Regions from separate parts of the Listeria tempestatis genome, predicted to be linked through region 3. Evidence: predicted binding sites of a transcription regulator. Region 3 holds the regulator's gene; each other region holds the start of a gene.
What was found. The regulator LexA, encoded in region 3, represses DNA repair genes until DNA is damaged. The targets are predictions, from matches to a motif close to CGAACATATGTTCG.
Positions count from the first base shown of each region.

Region 1: the regulator LexA is predicted to act here: its motif matches at 2,999-3,012, upstream of addB (helicase-exonuclease AddAB subunit AddB).
Region 2: the regulator LexA is predicted to act here: its motif matches at 1,796-1,809, upstream of recA (recombinase RecA).

Region 1 covers NZ_CAUYTK010000007.1:56,704-65,163, forward strand. The annotation lists gene addB (helicase-exonuclease AddAB subunit AddB) at 1-2,987, opposite strand, end outside; gene R8923_RS09705 (IDEAL domain-containing protein) at 3,135-3,371, opposite strand; gene R8923_RS09710 (competence protein ComK) at 3,602-4,198, shown strand; gene R8923_RS09715 (helix-turn-helix domain-containing protein) at 4,462-4,809, opposite strand; gene R8923_RS09720 (CD3324 family protein) at 5,043-5,300, shown strand; gene R8923_RS09725 (FusB/FusC family EF-G-binding protein) at 5,433-6,080, shown strand; gene R8923_RS09730 (GNAT family N-acetyltransferase) at 6,230-7,387, opposite strand; gene R8923_RS09735 (FMN-dependent NADH-azoreductase) at 7,541-8,167, shown strand; gene R8923_RS09740 (rhodanese-like domain-containing protein) at 8,205-8,460, opposite strand, start outside.
Region 2 covers NZ_CAUYTK010000001.1:195,138-203,597, reverse strand. The annotation lists gene rny (ribonuclease Y) at 1-339, opposite strand, end outside; gene recA (recombinase RecA) at 633-1,682, opposite strand; gene R8923_RS01190 (competence/damage-inducible protein A) at 1,937-3,190, opposite strand; gene pgsA (CDP-diacylglycerol--glycerol-3-phosphate 3-phosphatidyltransferase) at 3,268-3,846, opposite strand; gene R8923_RS01180 (helix-turn-helix domain-containing protein) at 3,921-4,868, opposite strand; gene ymfI (elongation factor P 5-aminopentanone reductase) at 4,907-5,638, opposite strand; gene yfmH (EF-P 5-aminopentanol modification-associated protein YfmH) at 5,747-7,036, opposite strand; partial or broken gene yfmF (EF-P 5-aminopentanol modification-associated protein YfmF) at 7,017-8,301, opposite strand; gene R8923_RS01160 (ABC transporter permease) at 8,424-8,460, opposite strand, start outside.
Region 3 covers NZ_CAUYTK010000001.1:481,058-489,517, reverse strand. The annotation lists gene uvrC (excinuclease ABC subunit UvrC) at 1-1,008, shown strand, start outside; gene R8923_RS02540 (aspartate kinase) at 1,020-2,234, shown strand; gene lexA (transcriptional repressor LexA) at 2,360-2,974, opposite strand; gene yneA (cell division suppressor protein YneA) at 3,130-3,459, shown strand; gene R8923_RS02525 (DUF896 domain-containing protein) at 3,586-3,813, shown strand; gene tkt (transketolase) at 3,945-5,942, shown strand; gene R8923_RS02515 (YneF family protein) at 6,066-6,305, shown strand; gene R8923_RS02510 (hypothetical protein) at 6,394-6,825, shown strand; gene R8923_RS02505 (ABC transporter ATP-binding protein) at 7,113-8,460, shown strand, end outside.

The sequences.
Region 1 (8,460 bases), on a different contig from region 3:
TCGGCATCGCTTCCTACTAATTTTTTAGCATTTGTGACAACAATATCTAAATACGTTAGCATTTGTAATGCAAGCCCGTAATAAATTTCTGGAAGTTGCAAGTCTCGGGCGCTAGATTTATAGTCAATGATTCGAAGATAATTTCGTTCGTCAGTACTCGCATAATCAATTCGATCAATGCGTCCTTGCAAGAGCAACTCACGCTCTTTTTCTAGTGGAATCTTCATTGCTGGGATACTCTTCCCGATACCAAAATCGACTTCTAAGCCAAGTGGTCGGAATGAACTTTGCTTTGCTTGTTCATTTAGAACATTTGTCGCACGCAAAATAATGGCCAGTAATTTATATTGGATATACGCCATTCTGTTTGAGCTAAGAAGTATTTCATGTTGTAGTTTTGGTGCTAAGTAAGCCATCGCCTGATTCGCTAACACTTGGCAATCATTTTCAGAAAGGGAACCCCAATCTAATCCACGTTCTTTTAACTGAATGGATATCCATTCCATCGCTCCATGAAAAATTTCTCCCATATCTACAGCCTGCAACTGATATGTTTTTCTTTCTTCAAGCTTCAAACCATACTGAGCAAAATGCTGAAACTCACAACTAAAAAATTTCTCCATACGTGAGACACTAGCATGAATTTTATCACCAAATAATTCTGCGGCTGTCTCTTCACTCAAGCTTGTTGTATTATTTCGATAGTTTAAACTTGCCAGTACTTGTAGTGCTAGTTTATTTTTACTTTTAATAAAAAAGTTATAAACATCCCACCAAATGGGCGCAATCTTATATCCTTGTTTATACATTTGTAGTTGAGTCGTAAGGAAGCCAAGCACACTCACTTCATCCGTAATGTAACCCATTTGCTCTTTTTCTGATAAAAGTGATGGGTCACTTAAATATAGTTCTTCTTTTAAAGCTGGGAATACCGTTTTTATTTTACGTACATAATTAGAAGCGGGAAGTAATTTCCCTTCAGAGTCCGCAATTGGATAACTTAAATAAAGCCGGTCACTTGCGGCTGTAAATATACGGTATGCTATAAATTCTTCCTGAATAAGCGACTTATAGCCCATTGTTCTTAGAGCAATTCCATCATTTGCCATGCTCTCTCGCTCATCTTCTGAAATAATACCCTTATTAGCCATTTTTTTAGGAAACGTACCATCATTAAGACCAATTGCAAAAACAATTTTTTCTTCCAATAAACGAGCTTGTTCCATATCAGTGACAATAGATTGATCGAGAGATGGCGGAAGTAACGAAAATTCCATTGATTCAAGTCCCGTCTGAATAATTTCAATAAAATCATCTAGCGACAACACAGTATCTCCTAATAGCTCCACAAACTCATCAAGAAGTCCGATAACTGCATGCCAAGCTTGTTCATGCTGACGAGAAAGTTCAAGTAAACCTTCCTCGTCAGCGCGAGCTCTCCATAGCTCAATACGTTCAGCAACATTTATTTTTTCTAAATAAGCAAATAGACTCTCCGCATAGTCTTTACCCGTATTAGCTGTTTTAAGCTTGTCTTCGAGAAAAACAAGTGGAATTTGAATGAGACTACGAACTTCATTAATCTGTTCTTCTATTTCAAGTTCAGAGTCTGTTTGAGTATGGATATTCGTTTCAAGCCCGCGAATTCGTAGGTAGGTCCACTTGTTGCTTTTCATAAAACGTGATCGGTTAAAAATACCATTTTCTAATAAATAGTTCTCAAATAAATCTACTTTTTTTCGGTAAAGATTAGCATCTTTTTCAATTGGAAAGAAAAATTCAGTTCGAACCGCCTGAAAAAGTGTTTCATACTGCCAATTTAGCTTGAGTGCATCTAAACTAGAACGAATAAATTCAATCAAAGGATGTTTCGCCATCGAGCGTTTTTTATCCCAAAAGTAAGGCAACTTATGTGCGCCGAATACAGAAGATATAGTTTCTTCATATTCAGCCATATTACGAACCAAGATGGCACAATCTGAAAAATGATAGTTTTCCTCACGAACCAAGCGTTTCACTTCGCGAGCAATCCCCTCAATTTCAGAATGTCGATTATTTGCTTGATGAAGGCGAATTCCCGCTATTTCCCCTTCAAATTTTGCAGATTTATTTTGCCCCCAAATTGCTTCAAGGTGAGCAAGATCCGGATGTTTCAATCGCTTATTATCATTTAAAAATAAAAGTGATTTTTCATGTACACCTAAATGATTTGCCGCTTCTCTGATTTGTAGTAAAGACTCCCTAGTTAGTTCAAACATATCAAAATCATTTAATTGCCCAGCTACAGCTTCTTTGCTGGTCGTCAAAGTAATTTGCACTTGCTTAGCAACTTCCATAAATTTTGAAACTACTGAAACTTCTTGCTTTGAATATGTGTCGAAGCCATCAAAATAAATAGAAGCATTTTGAATATATATGCTTTTGTCCATTTTCTCAATTAACAACCGTAAATAATCTTCATTTTCAAGAAATTTTCCGAATAATTTCTCTTGATAACGTTCATAGATTAATGAAATGTCAGCCAATTTTTCACGCATTGCAAAATCATTTGCTTCTTCAGACTGTTGTTTTAGCTCGGCCAATTCTACTTCGTACTGCTTTATTTCTTGGAATAAAGTTGTTAGTTCTTTGTAAAATCCTCTTTTGTTTGATGCTCTCCCAAATAGCCTTAACTCTCCAGCCTCTTCTTGAACAACTTGTCGTACAAGCATTTCCATACCAGAATTGGTTAGAAACACCCGAGAAAGCCCGCCAGTTTCTTGTAATACTCGCCAAGCTACACGACTGAAACTGTAGACCTGGATGTTCATCATACCTTTAAAACCTGTTTGTTTAAAAAGAAATCGTTCCATTTGATACGTCATTTGATCTGGCACAATAAGAATTTGATTCTCATGTGGATTTTCTAAAGCTCTTTTTTTTATTTGCTCAATCAAAAAAGTTGTTTTGCCACTCCCAGCCCTTCCAGTTATAAACTGTAAGCTCATACCCTCACCACCGAACATATGTTTTGTTTTATTTTAACCAAAATTACTATTTTCGTCTAGCATTATTTTAGAGCCTATTTATAAAATTTTAAGCTCTACATAAAAAAACTAAGGTCAATACTTCTTTACCTTAGTTTTTCATAAAATTCACTGAAATGCTAGCATTTCCTTTTGAATCTCATTTATTTTATTTGTAAGCTCAATGAATTTTTTTTCATCCTTCTTATCAAGAGCGACATCGACTTCTTTTTTTAACTGTTCCACTTTCCTCTGATCTAGGAGCATCGTCATGTAGCACTCGATAAAAACATTTGTTAATTCTTTTTCTCCTTTTAAAATACCAACTTGGTTCATTAATGAGTTTGAAAAATCTCGCATTTCCACGACTAATCACTCCTTTCACTATGATATGGTGAGAATAGCTCTGAAAATTCATAATTTGGCTTCAAAAATTACGCTACCGCTTAAAAATCCGACTTTTCCAAAATATACTGACTCCTGTTTTTTTCTGTGCTATAATTACGAAAATAGTAACTCCTAAACTTCGATGTTTTGAAGTAAGCTACTTCTTTACATAATTAAAAAAGGCTATCAAGAGAAAGGGATGTATGAAAATGGAAAACAAGAAAGTAGAGAAGCAAATCTATGAGGTGAATCCGCACACGATGATTATTTTGCCACATTCGGCCGGAGGGCAACTATTTTCGAGGGTAATTGAAATTGGGTCTGACTCTATTTCTAAATTTACCCCTTTTGAGTTAATTAAAACTAGTTGTAAATTTTTTGGTGCAAATTATGATGGTAGAAGAGAGGGTACTAAACACTTGATTGGCATCACACATAAGTCGCCAATCATTATCGATCCAATTTCTTTTACCTACACCTTCCCGACCGCTTCACCGGTGAATCCAAATTGTGTTTGGGTTTTTCCCCAACATATTAAAGAATATCACGGGACAAAAGATAACCAGACATTGGTACAGTTTGCTAATTTCGAAACAATAAAAATTGATGTTTCTATTTCCTCTTTTAATAATCAGGTAGCACGTACATCAATGTTGCACATGAAATTTTCACAAAAAATGCGTATGATGGAAACCCAATTCCCTTACAATAATTCATTCTTTCCGCCATCTGGAATTGTGGCTGAACCTTTCACATCATATAAAACATCACCAAAAAATGGGCCACATAATCCGTTCGTGGAATAAAAATTAGCGAAGTTATTAAACTTCGCTACAGCTTGAGGAAAAACTTAAAGTTTACACGAAACAAAACGTTCCACGCAAAATCAGACTGCTACTAAATGGTGAGATTCTAGGAAAAGCCGAGTACCAAAGCGGAGCGTACTCAAACATGTGATGACTTAAAACAGGCGAAGCGTGGTTTGTCAGACCATGTGAAAAGTTATGCGAAAGGCATCTTAGTCGCCATGAGCGACGAAGATTACCATTTGTCATCAGTCAATATATCATTATTTTTGATTTTCAATAACACTTGAAATATCTTTAAGTAATTGTAACTCTTTTTCAGAAAATGAGTAAGGTAGTTCTAAATACCATTTTTCTAGTTCTGGATTTCCAATTAGCGGAAATGCATTAACAGAATTTTTCTCTCTTAAACCAGCTACATCATCGAGTAAAAATTCTGTGGTTGTACCTAATGTTTCTGCTAATTTGGCTAAAATAAAAATGGGTGGTTTATGTGTTGCATTTTCATATTTACTAATTGTCGAAGGTGTCACACCAATTTTTTTAGCAAGTTCTTTTTGTGTTAGTTGATTTTTCTTTCGTAGATTGATTAACTTTTCACCAAAGTTCACTTCAACCACCTCTTTTCTACATTCTATTATAGCAATGTCAGAAAAAGAATTCGACATTTGTTAGTTACTTTTAGAAAAAAATTTTAAAATTTAGGAGGTGATCAGCATGTCTGCTAATATAATGCTGTTCCATGCAAAGCCTGAAATGGCGATTCTTTGTATGGATTATTCTTAATCGCCAATACTGGGCTTTGCTACTTATTTATTAATTAAATAATAAAGGAGCTAGCCTTATGAAGTATCAAACTGTTGAAAATATATTACCTGAAAAATTAATTCTTGAAATTCAAAAATATGTAGATGGGGAATTTCTGTATATTCCTGTACGTTCAAAAAAAGCATGGGGTAGTGAATCAGGAATTAAATCGCGACTAAAGGAACGCAATACGCTTATAAAACAGGATTTTGAGATTGGTTCTTCCATTCATGAACTCGCTGAACGGTATTTTTTGTCCGAAAGTACAATCAAAAATATTGTTTATCGAAAATAAAAAAGTAGTTCAGCTTATAATTTACGTAGCGCAAAATCATTCTAGTCATATGTCTTATTTGACTATGAATTATTCTTAGACTATATTTTAAGTGTTCTTTCATTGTAAAATAAGTTTTGGAGGTGATTTTGTATGGAAGCATTTATCGAAAATCACGTGTTAAATCAGATTTTACGTCAAGCAAAGCATGTTCTTGATGCTGAACAAAGAGTAAATGATATTAAAGTAAAGCAAGAATTTGCGTACTACTCACTGAACAAAGTTGAAACGGCTTTTGAATCTTTAACAGCAGACCAATTAGAGCTTTTAAAACCGCTTGTTTCTATAAAAAATGAGTCGGATTACACGCATTTTAAAGATTCGCTTGAACCATATTGCATTCCGTTTCACGAAACTTCTGATACACAGTTAAAAAAAATGTTTAAAAAGGCAAAGAAACTCCACCCGCCTCAAGTAAGTCCTGATTATTTTTCACATCTGACTTATTTAAGTTGGTACGATAAAGGTAGTATGAAAAAATTTATTGTTCGTGAAATTGATGGAACAATGCGCGGGTTATCTGGAAGTTTTTTACCTAGTCCGCAAAAGGGAATTTGTCATTTCTGTCACCATATGGGGGCTGTTGGTCTTTTTACGGTGGATGTTAAAACGGATACGAAAAATCATAATTACAAAGCGCTTAGCAACTATGTTTGCCAAGATGAGGAAATTTGCAATGCGCACATTACGGACACGGAAAAATTGGACTTTTTGTTTGATTATGTTCGTGGCAATAAATAGAGTTTGGAATATAAATAAAAAATAGGCAAAAATCCAGTAAAATCCATTTTTGAAAATGGCATACTTACTGGATTTTCGCTTGTCTACTTTCTTTTTTATAAAACAAAGCCTCATTATATCCAAGCTCTATTTGTTACCGTCTTCACGATTTAAAATCCATCATAAAATCGAGGCTTCTCATTTGGAATTGCTGCTTCAAAAATGTCCACAGTTTCTTTGTCCGCAACAATTTTCTTATAGTACACCAATTCATTTGGCCGCATAAAACCAAAAATCATTTGACTAAATGAACCAATATCCGTTTTTAAAAGTAAATCGTTTGGCGCTGTTTCTACACGCCTTACTATGTCACCTATTTCAAAAATCCCATTATTAAAGTCTGCAACATCATTTTCAATTTGCACATAGACAGTTTTTTTCGTCTTGAATGAAATCTCGTTTAAAAACATTTCAACATCCACAATACGCGCCATCCAATTGAATTCCGTCTGAATGGCAAGTTGCGTCACATTCGGCAAAAGAAGTGCAATTTCATTTGGCGTTCCAAAATGAGTCGCCCGAACTGTTTTAAACATTGAATCGTGGCTTGAAACAAATGCCCACAATTCGCATTCTGCTTCGTAGTCGAGTGCAATTAGTTCATGTATCACCATTTCCGACTCTTTAAATGTGTACATTACGTATCCTAATGGCTCATTTTGTTCATTTCGAAATAGCGCCACTTCATTTGTATAGCCGCGCCGCATAAGACGGCTCCACCATGCATCATCTCGCACAAGCATGCCATGATGGATATGAGCATATTTTTCGTAAATTGCTTGTACATCTTTGAAATCTGCTTGTTTTGAACTCGTACGTACAATTTTTCCTTGCCCGCTAAAACGCCGTAGCACATTTTTTAGTTCTAGCGTTGCGCTAATTTCATTCGCCACAAGTCGATACCCAAATTTTTCATAAAAAGAAATATCAAAGGGGTGCAAATAGGAAACAAGTTGACCAGATTCTCTCATCTGATGCAGCGACTCCGTCATGAGTGCCCGAATGAACCCACTACGCCGATTTTCTGGGAAAATAGCAACATAGGCCACGCCGCCCATTTTGATTTTTTGCCCTAAAAATGAAATTTCCAATGGATACGTTATAACTTGAGCATTTAGCTTGCCGTCTGAAAACGCACCTAATCTTGTTGCTCTATCCATCCAAAACAAAAAATCTTCTTCGCCGCCGCGACCTGGAGTTCGAAAAGCATAGTCACGCAAGCTTTTAATTTGGTGAATTTCCTCTTCCATAATTTTCCGAATTTCCAAATGAATCCCTCCTATCCTTCTTTAGTGTATCATGTTCTGATTTAGAATTCTTCTTACATACTACTAATTTTTTGTAAGCTAACTACTTGCTATTTATTGATATTTTCCGCTAAACTGTATACGTAGTATTAAAAACTTGGAGGAATCAAACTTATGTCAAACGTATTATTTATTAAAGCAAACGGGTTGCCTGCAGAGCGTTCTGTAAGTGTAACACTTTATGAAACATTTTTGGACACCTACAAAAAAAGTCATCCAGATGACCAGGTGACAGAGCTAAACTTATTTGAAGAAAATTTACCTTACTATGACGGTGTAATGATGAGTGGTTTACATAAAGGAGCTGCTGGTGAGCCTCTTTCCGATGAGGAACAACATCTTGCTAACATCGCAAATGGCTATTTGGAGCAGTTTTTAAAAGCTGATAAAGTTGTCATGGCCTTTCCATTATGGAACTTTAGCATTCCAGCCCAGTTCCTAACTTATCTATTTTATTTGAACCAAGCTGGAAAAACATTTAAGTACACGCCTGAAGGTCCAGTTGGCTTAGTTACTGGCAAAAAAGTAGCTTTACTTAATGCACGTGGCGGAATTTATTCTGATGGGCCGCTAGAAAGCTATGAAATGTCACTAAACTATGTCAAAAATATTTTAGCCCATTTTGGCATTACAGAGACAGAAATGGTTGTCGTGGAAGGTCACAATGCCCGCCCAGATCAAGCAAAAGATTTAATCCAAGCTGGTCGCGACAAAGCAATCGAATTAGCAGAGCAATTTTAAAAAAAAGACAGTAGACGAGGTTTCGTCTACTGTCTTTTCAGTTACCATGCCATTCGTTCATACCGCCTAGTACATTGGTTACTTGAAAGCCTTGATTATCTAGAAATTCAGTCGCGCGTAAAGAACGTCCGCCTGCATAGCAAATGACAGCGTATGGCTTTTCTTTAGAGAGAGTACTCACATGCCCTTCCAATTCGGAAATCGGGATATTTGTTGCACCTTTAATGTGTCTTACACTAAAATCATCTGCATCGCGTACATCGAGCACGGTATAAGCATCTAAATTTTCTTCT
Region 2 (8,460 bases), 290 kb from region 3:
CTCGAGTGTACCTTCTCTTTTACTCAAAGAAGTATCTTTACGGTCGAGGTTTTCCTCCCTTTGCAATAAGCGATTTTCTTGTTTTTGTAACTCTCCTCTTCGCCCACGAAGTTCATTTTCGATTTCAGTACGTACTCTATGGCTCTCTTCTTTTGCTTCTAGCAACGCTTCTTTTTTCGTTGTTTCCGCCTCTTTTTTAGCATCTTCAACGATTAATTCAGCCGTTCCACGAGCAGCAACCAGTTTCTTTTCAGAACTAGCTTTATAAATAAGTGAGCCAACAACCAAACCGACGATTAAGAAAAGCAAACCGGAGATGATTGCGACTACTACGCTCATCCTTACACCTCCTTCGCTATTCAGTTTTCGTTATAATTATGTCGGTGGCCAAAAATGATTGGCACAAAGTGTATTTTCTATCATTAGCTGGATAAATTCCAGCTTTACTAAAAAGCAGTTTTCTTTTCCATCATCACTCTTTAGCAAATGTAAAATATACAATCTAATTTTATATTTGAATATACGTATTGTCAAGGAAAGGGCAGAATAATACAAGAAAAAATGCCTTTTCTCTCGTTTTAAACAAAAAGCCTAGTTTATATCCCACTATAAACTAGACTTTCATATGCATTTTATTCGTCTTCTAAAAGACTGAATTCCTCATCAACATCTGATGTGTTACCCTGTTCTGAATCTGCATCAATACCATATTCCGCACGAACCCGATTTGAAATTTCATCGCGAATTTCTGGATGCTCTTTTAAGAATTGTTTCGCATTTTCACGACCTTGACCAATACGTTCCTCATTGTATGAATACCATGAACCGCTCTTATTGATAACATCTACTTCAGAAGCCATATCAACAAGTTCGCCTTCACGAGAAATTCCTTCTCCGTACATGATATCTACTTCTGCCACTCGGAATGGTGGTGCAACTTTATTTTTAACGACTTTAATTTTCGTTTTATTCCCGATAACATCGGTTCCTTGCTTCAACTGTTCAGCACGGCGAACTTCTAAACGAATAGTCGAATAGAATTTTAAAGCACGTCCACCAGGTGTTGTTTCAGGATTTCCAAACATAACACCAACTTTTTCGCGAATTTGGTTAATAAAAATTGCAATCGTTTTAGATTTGTTAATGACACCAGATAATTTACGCAAAGCTTGCGACATTAAACGAGCTTGAAGACCCACGTGGGCGTCTCCCATTTCTCCTTCAATTTCTGCACGCGGAACTAATGCGGCAACTGAGTCAATTACTAACATATCGACTGCTCCACTTCTTACAAGTGCTTCTGCAATTTCAAGCGCTTGCTCACCTGTATCTGGTTGTGAAAGTAGTAATTCATCGATATTAACGCCTAAATTTTTAGCATAGGTTGGATCCAAAGCATGTTCAGCATCAATAAAAGCAGCCGTTCCACCTTGCTTTTGCACTTCAGCAATGGCATGGAGGGCAACAGTCGTTTTACCAGAACTTTCTGGTCCGTAAGTTTCAATGATTCTTCCTCTAGGATAACCACCCACGCCTAAAGCAATATCAAGAGCTAGTGAGCCACTTGAAACAGTGGAAATATTTTGGTCACTATGCTCACCTAATTTCATAATTGAACCTTTACCAAATTGTTTTTCAATGGATTTTAAAGCTTGGTCTAAAGCAGCTTGACGATCGTTCACGTTATTGCCTCCTCTATTTATCTCTCTTTGTTATATTTTACAAGTCGAAATCCTCTTAATTTAAATTCCTAAAGTAACTATACCTTATTTCAAATTAAGAATCAAGCAAAAAGCGAACATTTATTCGCATTTTTTATAAACCGTATTTTACCTTCCTCACAGAAGTATTATAACGTGCCTAAACCTGTTCGTCCAACTCTTTTTTCAGCGTTATTTCTTGCTTTTCACAATACTTTATCGCTTTTTTTCTTAAATTAAAAACCCATTTTTTCTGTTAAAAAGTGATTAATAATTTGAAATCCTTGTTTTACCGCACGATTTCGATTATGATTCCGATCTCGTCCAAAAACAAACGAATAAGTCTCTGTTTCAAAACCTGCAACACTTAGCCCAATAAAAACTGTTCCAGGTATATGACCATCTAGTTCGCCTGGTCCTGCCACACCGGTAAAACTAATGCCCATTTCTGTGTGACACAGCTTGCGAACATTTTCAGCCATCGCTTTTGCACATTCTGAACTTACTACTCCGTGTTCAGCAATAATTTTTTTAGAAACACCAAGAACATCCTGTTTCATTTCAGTACTGTACGTAACCACTCCGCCTTTAAAAATATCAGATATGCCTGTTGTAGCTCCCAATTCAGCTTGAAAAAGCCCAGCCGTCAAACTTTCTGCTGCAGAAATCGTGATTTTTTCTTTTAACAACTTCATGATGACCACATCAGCAAGTGAAACTTCACCATAACCGTACAAAAATTCCCCATCTCGCCTTAAAATTTCCTGTTCGGTTTCAACTAATAATTTATCCGCTTCTTCTTTTGTTGCAGCAGAAGCTGTAATTCGAATTTCAACTTCATTGTCCGAAGCATATGTGGCGATTGTAGGGTTCGTTTGCTCCTCAATTAAATCATGTAAATCATTAGCTAGTTTGGACTCTCCGATACCGAAAAAGTGCATAATTTTTGACTCCAAGTGAACCTCTTCCTCAAGCGAACCTTGTAAGAGCGGTTTCGCATATTGCTGAAACATTGGTTTCATTTCTGACGGGGGACCAGGCAAGAGCATATAATTTTTATTTGCCAACTCAAAAAACATACCCGCAGCAAACCCGTAGTCATTTTGAAGAACGACGGCGTTTTCAATAACAAGTGCCTGCAATTTATTGTTTTCCGTCATAACCCGTTTGCTCGAAGCAAAATAGTCCGTTATTTTATTTAGATGAAAGGCATCTTCCACTAAATTTTTACCCAAATGGCTCGCTAGGACTTGCTTTGTTAAATCATCTTGTGTTGGTCCTAATCCTCCAGTAAAGACGAGGAGGTCACTTCGCTCTTCAGCAATTGTAATCACTTCTTGAAGGCGGCGAGGATTGTCCCCAACCACCGTATGATGATAAACAAAAATGCCAGCACTTGCTAATTCTTTAGATAGAAAGGCGGCGTTTGTGTTTACAATTTGTCCCATCAAAATTTCTGTTCCGACCGCAATGATTTCTGCACGTACCATATCCACACCCCTTTTAATTTAACGAAAAAAACAAAAATACTCCCTCCAAAATTGCTCGGCTGAAGTATTTCCGTTTTTTACATAGAGCCTTTGAAGACTCCGCGATTTTTATAAAAGTAATCGATTCCTGACCAAACGGCAAAAAATGCGCAGACATATAGGAAAATTAAATCGACGCGTATTCCCGTCCAAGCAAATGGAAAGTTATCTAAAAACATTAACGGAATGGCAATCATCTGTGTAAATGTCTTGATTTTCCCAAGCTGTCCAGCGGCAAGCACCTCACCGCCTTCTACAAGAAGTAAACGTAAACCCGTTACGGCAAGTTCACGACTAATGATTAAAATGACAATCCATGCTGGTGCAATGTTCATTTCGACCAAAATGATAAATGCCGCTGTAACAAGCAGTTTGTCTGCCATTGGATCTGCAAATTTCCCAAAATTGGTAATAAGATTGTATTTCCGAGCTAGGTGCCCGTCAAACCAATCTGTTAATGCCGCAACAACAAAAATGATTGTCGCAATTAAACTTGTTACTGGAATTGTAGAATCTAACCACTCAACATTTCCCCATGCAAACGGTACAACACAAATAATGACAAAAATCGGAATTAAAATAATACGTGCTACCGTAAGTTTATTCGGTAAATTCATTCTTCCATCCCCCACTCTTTACTATTATTCAAAAAGAAAGTATAGGCAAGCTAATCACCTATACCTCTTTTATGTTACTGATTAGATGTAGTTGAATTTTCATCACTACCTTCTTGAATGCTTACAGTTAATACTTGTTTCACGAGCGTTGGCGCAAGTTCTAGCGCTTCACCATTAATTTTAACTGTTGTGACCGGGGCATTACCAACAACAATCGAAATGGTTTTATTTTCACCTGCATCAATTGTTTCACTCTTTTCCCCGTCTTTTAAAATACCGTTATAAATATTAGCACCAGCTTCAGTGGAAATCCCCACCCAGCTCTCGCCACCAGACGCTGATAGTTCAACTGTCAGCTTATCCGCGTTTTCTACAGTATAAGTTGTTGCATTCCCTTGTGTTTCACCTTTTGTAATCGTAAGCTGTTTTTCTTCCTCTTTTTTCGCATCCTCTTCTTTTTTCTTAGCATCATTAGCTTTTTGCTCTTCTTCCTTTTTCGTTTCATCGCTATTATCTGATTTCTTTGTTGAAGAACCCGTATCATCCTGCACTTTAACAGTTTGATTATCATTTGGCGAGGTTACTTCATCATCGTTTGATTTATTAGCAAAAACAAAGTACCAAATAATAAAGAGAATGAACAGAATAAAGAGCGCTATAAGCACTTTTGGTAAAATATCGAAAAAACGATTTCGCGTTGAAGCAGACCCACCAACAGAATGCGTTGTAAGTGGTGTCGCTTTTTTTTGTGCCCTACTTTGCTCTTGATTTACCACTTCTTGTTGTGAATAAGGCACTTCCGATTCGAATTCAGTAAATAATTCTGCGCTGTCTAAATCGACTGCTTCTGCGTATTGTTTTATAAAAGCACGCGTATAAAATTTACCAGGCATAACCGAATAGTTGCCTTCTTCAATTGCGACTAAATATCTTTTTTGAATTTTAGTAATTTGTTGCAAATCATCTAAGCTGAGTCCTTTTTCTCGACGTGCAGCTTTCAGTTTGTCGCCTAATTCAGTCAATATAAAACACCTACCATATTAAATCTTAAATTTATCTATCACATGTTCCAGCCACCATTAACACCTAGAGCCTGTCCAGTAATATAATTATTTTCTTCGTTTAGCAAAAAAGAAGCGGCATTCGCAACATCAATTGGTGTAGCGAGTCGTCCAAACGGGATTTCCTGCGCTAACTTCATTTTTTCACTTTCAGAAAAGCGTTCTAGCATGGTTGTATCTACCGCACCAGGGGTAATTGCATTAACAGTCGTCCCGGTATAAGCTATTTCCTTGCTTAAGGCTTTTACAAAAGTAAGTTGAGCACCTTTCATCGTTGAATAAATCACTTCCATTGCTGCACCAATTTCTCCCCAAATAGAACTTATAAAAAGAATTTTCCCATGCTCACTTTTTTGTATTTTCGGCAAAAAAGTGCGAACTAAACGGAGCGGCATTTCAACATGTATTTGATAAAGTTGTGTCAATGAGTCATCTGAGCTATCCATAAAAAGTGTATATTCAGACTCCCCAGCAGCATGTACCAAAACATCGAGCTGAAAAATAGAGTCTACCATTTTCGTTAAACTTTCAGAGTTTCTAAAATCAGCTTGAATGGGGAAAATATCAACTTGCGAATTGGCAAATTCATCCATAATAGCTCTAATACTTTCAAAATTTTTATGATAATGCAAATAAAGATGAAAGCCATCATGCGCTAGGCGTCTCGCAATTGCTTGTCCAATTTCGCCACTTGCTCCAGTTATAAAAGCATACTTGTTTATTTTAACCAATTTAAAAACTCCCTGAAAACCTATTAATTTCATAATAGCATGGCTTTATTTATAATACCATTTTTTCGTTGAGTTTGCTCATGAAAACCTAAGATTTTATACTTTTCTTTAATTTTTTTCAGGTAAAAGGGTAAAAGATGTTATTTTATCCTCATTAGCCAAAGTTTTAATAAACAAATCAACATCTGATTTAGTAACAGATTCCAGTGCCTCCGGAATATCAAATAAGGAAGCCTCTTCTAAAATATATTGACTAAATTGATTCGCGATAAATTCAGGTGAATTAAGCGACCTTAAAAACTGCCCTATTTTTTTGCGCTTAACAAGTTCTATCGTTTCCGCCGATACCCCTTCTCTTGCACTTTTAAAAATGGCCTTTTGAATCGCGTTTGATTGCGCATCTGGGTTTTCTGCATCGCCGCCAATAATGACAAATGAAAAACTATCTTGTAGCGAATAATCAAAACCAAATGTATCATCAATAACGCCTGCATTGTAAAGGTCTAAATAGTTTTCCGATGTTGTCCCAAACAAAATTTCAAGCGCAATATCTGCTGTCATTTCATGTTTAACTGCTTCAAAACCACGCAATAAGCCTATATCCTCTTTAATTCCGACTAAAACTTTCGCCACTTGTACAGGAAATGGTACTTCCCTATGCTTCATAGCCACTTGTTTTTGTTCATTTGGGAAAGAGCGTTTTATTTCAGTTGGCGTAGCAAATGATTTTTTACTTTGATTTTTACGAATGTCTGCCATCATTTCATTTGGCTCAAGCTGGCCGACAACGAATAATACCATATTGCTTGGATGGTAAAAGGTATGGTAGCACAAGTATAATAAGTCTTTATCGATTTCCGCGATAGATTCAACCGTTCCCGCTATATCAATTTTAACTGGATGCTCTTTATACATATTTTCAATTACGCCGAAATAAGCGCGAAAATCTGCATCATCATCATACATTCGAATTTCTTGTCCAATAATCCCTTTTTCCTTTTCAACTGTTTCTTTTGTAAAGTATGGTTCCTGTACAAAATTAAGTAAGGTTTCTAAGTTTTCCGGAATATTTGATGTGCCAGAGAATAAATAAGCCGTTCTAGTAAACGATGTAAAGGCATTTGTAAACGCACCTTTTTCACCAAATTTAAAGAAAACATCACCATCTTCTTTTTCAAACATTTTATGCTCTAAAAAGTGAGCAATCCCGTCTGGAACATGTTTCATTTCTGTTTCACCTAACGGAACAAATGTATTATCAATTGAACCGTAATTTGTTGTGAAAATCGCAAAAGTTTTACTAAATCCTTTTTTAGGTAGTAAGTAAACTTTTAGGCCATTTTCAAGCTGTTCATGATAGACACTCTCGCCAACTTGTTTAAAATCGATTTTCTCCATCTAACTCACTCACCTCTCCTCAAGAAATAAATTGTATCTTCCTGAATTTTTTGTATGGCAAAAACAACTTCATTTTTGGTTGTATCTTTAATTTTTTGAATCCAATTCTGAAGCGTTAAATCGCTTTGTTTAAGCACATTATTATAGGCAAGTTCAATGAGTCCTTGGGCCCCGTCACTTGTTTCAAGCAATTGATTAATATACAACTCTTTTGTTTGCGAAAGCTCTTCTTCCGTAAAATCACCGGCTTTCATTGCCGCGACTTGTTCTTTAATAATAGCCACTGCTTGTTCACGGTTTTTTTCGTCAATGCCAGCAGAAATGACCATAAAACCTTTAAAGGAATCCACTCGACTAGAAGCATAATACGCCAAACTCGATTTTTCACGTACATTGATGAAAATTTTTGAATTTGCATAACCGCCTAATAAGCCATTTGCAATTTGTAGAGGGACAAAATCTGGGTCACCAAATAGAATACCCGTACGATACCCTAGCACGAGCTTTGCTTGGTTGATGGGCTGATTTTCAGTGACAATACGTTCAGCAGACACTGGTTTTGACGGGACAACCGTTAAATCTTTCATTTCACGGTCAGGAAAATCTAGTTTTTCAACAAAAGGAGCTATTTCGTCACGTGACAAATTGCCACAAATAAATAACTGAACTGTGTCTTCACGAAGAAACTCCCCATAATACGTATAAAGATCACTCGCGGTAATATCCTCAAGTTCTGAGAGGATACCCGCTGCAGGATATTGAAAAACGTCATCCGCGAACATCTCCTCGGTAAGTCGCAAGTTTGCATAACGAATTTTATCGTCGTACACGCTCTCAAGCCGGCTCTTCAAATTCGCTTTTTCACGAGTAAATGTTTCGGCATCAAAAGCTTTTTCAGAAATATTCGGGTTGAAAAACACTTCGTTTAAAAAAGCGAACGCGTCCGCTAAAAGCTGTTCTCCTTCAGGCACAAGTTGCCCATCCACCATATCAAAAACGGCAGTTATAATATGTTCATTACCTTTTTTTTCAACAGAAGTAAAGAAATTAGCGCCATACAAATAAGCAAGCCGCCGTCTAAAAGCTGTTTGCGTTTTATATGCCGCATTATTTGTTTCAAACATCATAGCTAGAAGTGATCGTTTCGTGATTGTCTCGCGTTTTAACGGTGAACGAAACTTCAATACAATACGATTCGATTTAAACTTCCCCGTTTGAATAAATGTTGTATGTATCGTCCCTAATTTTTCTTGATAATAATCCATAAATTTAAAGCTCCTTCCGTTTTTTACCCTATCTTTCATTTTAGCGCAACTACGGCGGAAGTACAATTCTAAAAGCCTCTGCAAATGCAGAGGCTTAGGTTTTTGCCTATTCAAATTTCTGTTTATTTTCCTTTAATGTAATTGATACCATCTGCTTTT
Region 3 (8,460 bases):
GGAAAATTGATCGAACGTGATGTATCGCAATTTCCATTTTATACAGAAGCAGAAGATGATTTTTTGACATTTATTGGTCAGTTTTATCAAAAAGCGAACCATATTCCACCAAAAGAAATCTATTTACCTGATGATATTAATCATGAGGCAGTACAAGCACTTTTACCCGATACGAAAATCATCGTACCAAAACGAGGAAACAAAAAAGATCTTGTAAAATTAGCATATAAAAATGCCAAAATTGCACTAAATGAGAAATTTATGATGCTCGAACGAAATGAAGAACGAACAGTCGGCGCTGTTGAAAAATTAGGGGAACAAATGGGTATCCCCACGCCTTCTCGTATTGAAGCTTTCGACAATTCCAATATTTACGGGACTGATCCAGTTTCTGCGATGGTAACATTTTTAGATGGGAAACCAAGCAAAAATGATTATCGCAAATATAAAATTAAAACGGTCGAAGGACCTGATGATTATGCAACGATGCGTGAAGTTGTACGAAGACGATACTGGCGCGTGTTAAAAGAGGGCTTACCACTACCAGATTTAATTTTAATTGATGGTGGAAAAGGGCAAATCGATAGTGCCAAAGATGTATTAATCAATGAACTAGGGCTCGATATTCCCGTTGCTGGACTTGCTAAAGATGATAAACACAGAACGAGCCAGCTCTTATTTGGAGATCCGCTCGAAATCGTTCCTCTTGGAAGAAATAGCCAAGAATTTTACTTGTTGCAACGCATTCAAGATGAAGTCCACCGTTTTGCTATCACTTTTCACAGACAACTACGCAGTAAATCTGGTTTCCAGTCTATTTTAGACGGTATTAAAGGGGTCGGTCCTGGTCGTAAAAAGAAAATACTCAGTCATTTTGGCTCGATGAAAAAAATTAAAGCCGCATCGGTTGAAGAACTTATGGAAAGTGGAATTCCAAAACAAGTGGCGGAAGCCGTCTATCAAAAAGTTCGCGATGTTAATGAAAAGTTAGCTGAAAAAAAAGAATAGAGGGGAATTAAATGGGTCTAGTCGTTTTAAAATTTGGCGGAACTTCGGTAAGTTCTGTTGATAAAATAAAAAAAACAGCCGCACAGGCAATTCGTGAATATGAAAAAGGGCATCAAGTGATTGTCGTTGTATCTGCAATGGGGAAATCTACGGATAAACTTGTACAAATGGCAGAAGAAATTTCCAAAACGCCTAGTAAACGCGAAATGGATGTACTACTTTCAACCGGTGAACAAGTAACAATTGCCCTTCTCTCCATCGCGCTTCAAGAAACCGGGCAGCAGGCAGTTTCCTTTACTGGTTGGCAAGCGGGAATTGAAACGGAAGAAGTACACAGCAATGCCCGAATTTTAGATATCGAAAGGGAAAAAATTAGCAGTGCACTTCAGGCAGGAAAAATTGTCATTGTTGCGGGTTTCCAAGGTGTGACACAAAGCGGTGAAATTACAACACTTGGTCGCGGTGGCTCCGATACAACGGCAGTTGCGCTTGCGGCCGAGTTTAGAGCCGAAAAATGTGCGATATGTACAGATGTGGACGGCGTATATACAACAGATCCGAGATTTATTAAAAAAGCAAAAAAACTAACACAATTAACATACGATGAAATGTTGGAGCTTGCGAATTTAGGGGCTGGTGTGTTACATCCGCGTTCTGTAGAATACGCAAAAAATTTTAAAATTCCGCTTGAGGTGCGGCTAAGCCACGGGGTGGAAAATGGAACGATGATTGAGGAGGAGATTTATGTGGAAAGTGCAAAAGTAGTTCGCGGCATCGCGTTTGAAGACCAAATAACACGTGTGACCATTCATTGGAGCGAAAAAGAAAATATGCGTGTTTCCAAGGTGTTTTCTGAACTGGCAAAAAATAATATTGATGTGGATATTATTATTCAAGGTATTACTGGACTGGGACACGGCAATCTTTCCTTCACAATTAAATCGGCATCGCTTTTAAATACACTCGCAGTTCTTGAAAATAAAAAAGCGGAAATCCAATATGAAAAGCTTGAATCTGAACAACAATTAGCTAAAGTTTCCATTGTTGGTTCTGGCATGGTATCAAATCCTGGTGTAGCTGCCAGAATGTTTGAAGCGCTCACGGAAAATGATATAGCCATTAAAATGATTAGCACATCGGAAATTAAAGTCTCTACTGTTGTACCAGAACGCAAAATGGTCGAAGCTGCCCAAGTTTTGCATAATACGTTTGAATTAGAAAACTAAGTGAATAAGGTTAGTTTCTATCACACTACCAATCTTTCTGCATTAGAAGATTGGTAGTGTATTTTTTTCTACTTACAAATTAAAACCCCCGCCTATCTTGGCCGAGGGTTTCATCTATGTGTCTTTTAACGAATATCACGGAATAAACCGATTACTTTTCCTAAAATCGAGACTTGATTCAAAATAATTGGCTCCATCGTGTCATTTTCGGGTTGCAAACGAAAATGATTCGCTTCTTTAAAGAAACGTTTACAAGTTGCTTCGTCTTCGTCAGTCATCGCCACAACAATTTCACCATTAGTCGCATTGCTTTGCTTGCGGACTATCACTTTATCTCCGTCTAAAATACCAGCATTAATCATACTTTCACCATCAATTTCTAACATGAAAATATCTTTTTCACCAGCCGCCATGCTTTCAGGTAGTGGGAAGTATTCATCAATATTTTCAATTGCTGTAATTGGCATACCAGCAGTAACTTTTCCAATTAATGGAATATTTACAACAGCAGGAGTAGGAACATCATCTTCCATTGATAAAATTTCAATCGCACGAGGTTTTGTAGGATCGCGTCGAATAAGTCCTTTTGTTTCTAAACGAGCAAGATGGCCATGGACAGTTGAGCTTGAAGCTAAACCAACAGCCTCACCAATTTCTCGAACAGACGGCGGATACCCTTTGTCTTTAACTTCAGATTTTATAAATTCATATATATCTTGTTGACGTTTCGATAATTTCATGGTTTTCACCCCGTTATATTAATTAGTTGATACCACCAGTATAGCAAATGTTTTTTAGATATGCAAACAAAGGTTCGATTTTTTTATTGACAAAAACGAACGGGCGTTCTATAATGATAAAAAAGCGAACATATATTCCGTTGGAGGGGATTCAGATGACTTTGAAATTATTTTGGGATAAATACTATATTGCGATTATTTTTGTTGTAGCTTCTGTACTTATGGGGTTAACATTATTATTTTATGCAAGTGCAACGAATGAAAATAAATATTCAACAATTGATGTAGCATCTGGAGATTCATTATGGGTTCTTGCGGATGAGCATGCGAAAAAAGCAAACATGGATAAAATGACTTTTATTAAGTGGGTGGAAAAAGAAAATCATTTAACTAACAATTCATTAAAAGCAGGGGATGAAATTGTTATTCCGGTGAAGAAAAATGAATTCAAGCAAGACTCTACAATTCAATTGGCCAATGAGTAAGTAATTTCGTCTGTTTTTCATTCTTTGTGTGTGCCAAAAATTTATTTGGTTGCAATCAGTCGCAACGAACTGTTTTACATTTTATGCTATAATAAAAGAAACACATTGATGAATAGGATGAAATTTATGTTGGAAAAAATGAAAATTAATCGAATTAATGAACTTTCTCGTAAGAAAAAATCAGTTGGCTTAACGACTGATGAAAAAATAGAGCAGGAACAATTGCGCAAAGAATATTTGAAATCATTTCGAACACATATGAAAGGCACTATAGAAAATACGACGATATTAGATCCGAATGGAAATGATATTACACCGTCCAAAGTGAAGCAAATGCGCAAAAAAAGAAAATAAAATGCCGAAATGAGCATAAATGAACAAACGAACAAATAATTTGATCATTTATGCTTTTTTGGTTGTGTAATTTATGTTTTAGGAATAAAATGGAGGTAGTTAAAATTTTAAACTAAGAGAGGATGTTTCATTTGTTCGATAAAACTGATCAATTAGCGATTAATACAATTCGTACCCTTTCAATGGATGCCATTCAAAAAGCAAATTCAGGTCATCCAGGTTTACCTATGGGTGCAGCACCGATGGCATATACATTGTGGTCTAAAGTTTTAAATGCTAATCCAGCTAATTCACGCTGGTTTAACCGTGACCGTTTCGTCTTATCTGCTGGACATGGTTCGATGCTTTTATACAGCTTGCTTCATTTGAGTGGCTATAAGCTAAGTCTAGATGATTTGAAAAACTTCCGCCAATGGGACAGCAAAACACCTGGACACCCTGAATACCATCATACTGACGGTGTGGATGCAACTACAGGACCGCTCGGTCAAGGTATTGCGATGGCTGTTGGAATGGCGATGGCTGAACGTCACTTAGAAGCCATGTATAACCGAGATGAATTTAAAGTTGTCGATCATTATACATATTCACTATGTGGCGACGGTGATTTAATGGAAGGTGTTTCAGCTGAGGCAGCAAGTTTAGCAGGCCATCAACAATTAGGTCGTTTGATTGTACTTTATGATTCTAATGATATTTCCTTGGACGGTGATTTAGATAAGTCTTTTTCTGAAAGTGTGAAAACACGTTTTGAAAGTTACGGCTGGGAACATTTACTTGTTAAAGATGGCAATGATACTGCTGAAATTTTAGCAGCTATTGAAAAAGCGAAACAAAATACGTCGCAACCAACTATGATTGAAGTGAAAACTGTAATTGGTTTTGGTGCTCCTAATGCGGGTACAAGTAAAGTTCATGGTGCCCCCTTAGGCGCTGATGGCGTAAAAGCAGCAAAAGCGGTATATGGCTGGGAATATGAAGAAGATTTTTATGTGCCAAATGAAGTTTATGAACGTTTTGGTAATACAATTGCTAGCCGCGGTGCAAAAGCTGAAAAAGCATGGTCGGATATGTTTGTTTCTTATAAAGAAAAATATCCAGAGCTTGCAAAACAATTGGAATATAGCCTAGATGGAAAACTGCCTGAAGGTTATGCGAATAATTTACCAAAATATGAGGTTGGTGATAAAGCGCTTGCTAGCCGAGCAACTAGTGGTGAGGCAATTAATGTGCTTGCCGAAACATTACCACAATTATTTGGTGGTTCAGCTGATTTAGCTGGTTCAAATAACACGACAATCAAAACAGACGGTGAATTTACAAAAGAAACTCCTAAAGAACGTAATATTTGGTTTGGTGTTCGCGAATTTGCGATGGGAGCGGCTTTAAATGGTATGGCTCTTCACGAAGGACTCAAAGTTTACGGTGGAACATTCTTCGTATTTTCGGATTATTTACGTGCATCTATTCGTCTTGCAGCCATCCAACACTTACCAGTAACTTACGTTTTAACGCATGATAGTATTGCAGTTGGGGAAGACGGACCAACACATGAACCGGTTGAACAATTAGCATCGCTACGTGCAATGCCTGGCTTATCAATTCTTCGTCCAGCTGATGGAAATGAAGTGAACGTGGCTTGGAAATTAGCGGTGGAATCGACAAATAAACCTCATGCATTAGTATTAACGCGCCAAGGATTGCCAGTGCTTCCAAATACAAGTAGTCTTGCTGAAGATGGGGTGCGTAAAGGAGCTTATGTTTTATCTAATGCGAAAAAAGATGTGCCTGATGCGATTTTACTTGCAAGTGGGTCTGAAGTACATCTAGCAGTAGAAGCGCAAGCTGAACTAGCTGAGAAAGGCGTTGATGTTTCTGTCGTTTCTGTACCATCATTTGACCTTTTTGAAGCGCAATCTGCTGAGTATAAAGAAAGTGTATTGCCAAATACTGTACGTAAACGCGTTGCCATTGAAATGGGCGCAAGCTTTGGTTGGGAAAGATATACGGGGCTTGACGGTAAAGTCATTGGTATTGATAAATTTGGCGCTTCTGCACCAGGTGAAACGATTATTCAGAACTATGGCTTTACTGTTGAAAATATTGTAAAAACTGTCGAAAGTTTATAATTTTCAAGGCGGATATTCGATTACTGGATGTCCGCTTTTTTCTTTTGTAAAAAAGTGTTGTTTGTCTGGCCTAAATCAAGTACAATAAAGAAGGTATATTCGTTCAAGGAGGAGAAAGAAACTATGTGGATTTACATTCTTGTTGGTCTTGTTTGCTTACTTGCAGGACTTGCTGGTGGCTTCTTTATCGCAAGACGCTACATGATGAGCTATTTAAAAAACAACCCGCCTATCAATGAGCAAATGCTTCAAATGATGATGGCACAAATGGGACAAAAACCGTCTCAGAAAAAAATTAATCAGATGATGAGCGCGATGAATAAACAAACAGAAAAAGAAACAGGAAAGAAAAAGAAAAAATAATTTTCTGTTCGCAAATTTCATTTTTTGAGAATATAAAGATCGTCCTTTTACTAAAAAGGGCGTTTTTATATGGAGAAAGGAGAGGCATATGGAACAAGTTAAGGCAGCATTAATTTTAGAACGAAGTTTAAATCGATTAGAATCAGAAGTGGAACAAACCTTATCTGGCTATGTAACGCCATTTTTAGGGGATAATTCGGATAATCGGTTAAAAATTGGCTATGCATTGTTTTTTTCGACGCGGTTTCAACGCGATATAAGGAAAAATGGTGTCATTCGGCTACTTTTGGACGAGGAGTTAGGGCATGGTGCGGAAGCGAAGGTGCTGGCTCTTTTAGGGCGGCAATTTGTGGTAGAGAATGAGGAAGATGTAGGGAGGTTGGTGCTTGCACAGCAAGCGATGGATTACGTTTTTATTCCAGAGGATTTACTGAGTTGTTCTCTTTCTGAGCTCCATCAGCTTGCGCTCGATTTACAACTTTTTATTGTTGCGGAGAAGTTAGATGGCGAAAAATTGTGAAAAAAGGTATTGTAATTCTTTTCAAGATATTGTAAAATGAAAGCGTTGCATAAAAATTAAAGGAGGTATGAGAGATGCGTAACTATGTTGGAAAATCGTTATTACTTAAAATTTCATTATTTGTACCACTCCGTACCGATTCTTTAAGAGCAAAGGGAATATATAGACCTCTCTAAGTAGGCTTTGTGCGCGGAAAAAAGATGGCAAATAATACATTTTAAGTAATAATGGGCAGAAGTGTTGTCCATTATTTTTTGTTGTCTAAAAAAAGAAAAGGAGGGGACCGCTTGAAAATTTTTAAAGATTTAGGTTGGTTTTTTAAAGAAAGAAAAATGCACTATATTTTTGGGGTTTCTATTTTATTCATCATCGCGCTTTTACAACTTATACCGCCATTTGTTATAGGGAAAGTTGTAGATGCAATAGCGGAGTCAACACTTACGAAAGAAACGTTACTTAAATGGATTGTGATTTTAGTTGTTGTCGCTGTTTTGACTTATGTTGGTCGTTATGTTTGGCGTTTGATGATTTTTGGTTCAGATAATAAATTACAACGAACTTTGCGCTTGCGCTTATTTGAACATTTAACAAAAATGTCACCGTTTTTCTTTCAAAAATATCGAACGGGCGATTTAATGGCGCATGCGACAAATGATATTGCGGCTGTTCAACAAGTTGCGGGTATTGGGGTCTTAACGCTTGCCGATTCATTTTTAACTGGCAGTACGGTTATTTTAATGATGGCGATTAGCATTGATTGGCGTCTCACGCTCATTGCACTTATTCCAATGCCGATTATGATTTTTGGTTCGTCTATTTTAGGAAAGAAGCTGCACGAGCGCTTTCACGGCGCACAAAGAGCTTTTTCAAAGTTAAATGATAAAACACAGGAAAGTATTTCAGGTATTAAAGTGACGCGTACGTTCGGACAGGAAAAAGAAGACATTTCTGACTTTGCCAAACAGACGAATGCGGTAGTGAAGAAAAATATTGCTGTTGCACGTGTTGATGCTATGTTTGATCCGATGATTTCGATTGTTGTGAGTCTTTCTTTTGTGCTTGCCATTGGATTTGGCTCAAAATTTGTTATCCAAGGTTCGCTTACCATTGGACAAGTCATTGCATTCGTCAATTATTTATTCTTGCTCATTTGGCCGATGCTCGCGTTTGGCTTTTTGTATAATATCATTCAACGCGGAAGCGCCTCATATGACCGCATCACGAAACTTTTAAATGAGAAAGAAGATATTGTAGATCACGAAGACGCGCGAGTCGAAATGCCTAGCGGAGCTCTAACAGCACATATTAGCCGATTTTCTTATCCAGATGAAAAAGAGCCAGTGTTAGAAAATATTGATTTCCAGATAAATGCAGGTGAAACACTGGGAATTGTTGGGCGAACGGGATCAGGTAAAACTACGCTTTTAAAACTCTTGCTTCGTGAATACGATGATTATACTGGTGCGATTTCGTTTGGCGGTGTCAAAATTCAAGATTACAAGACCTATGCACTTCGAAAAGCAATTGGTTATGTGCCTCAAGACCAGTTTTTGTTTTCAACAACTGTTTTAGATAATATTCGCTTTGGGGTACCAGAAGCGGCACCAGAAGAAGTGGTGGCGATTGCTGAGACGG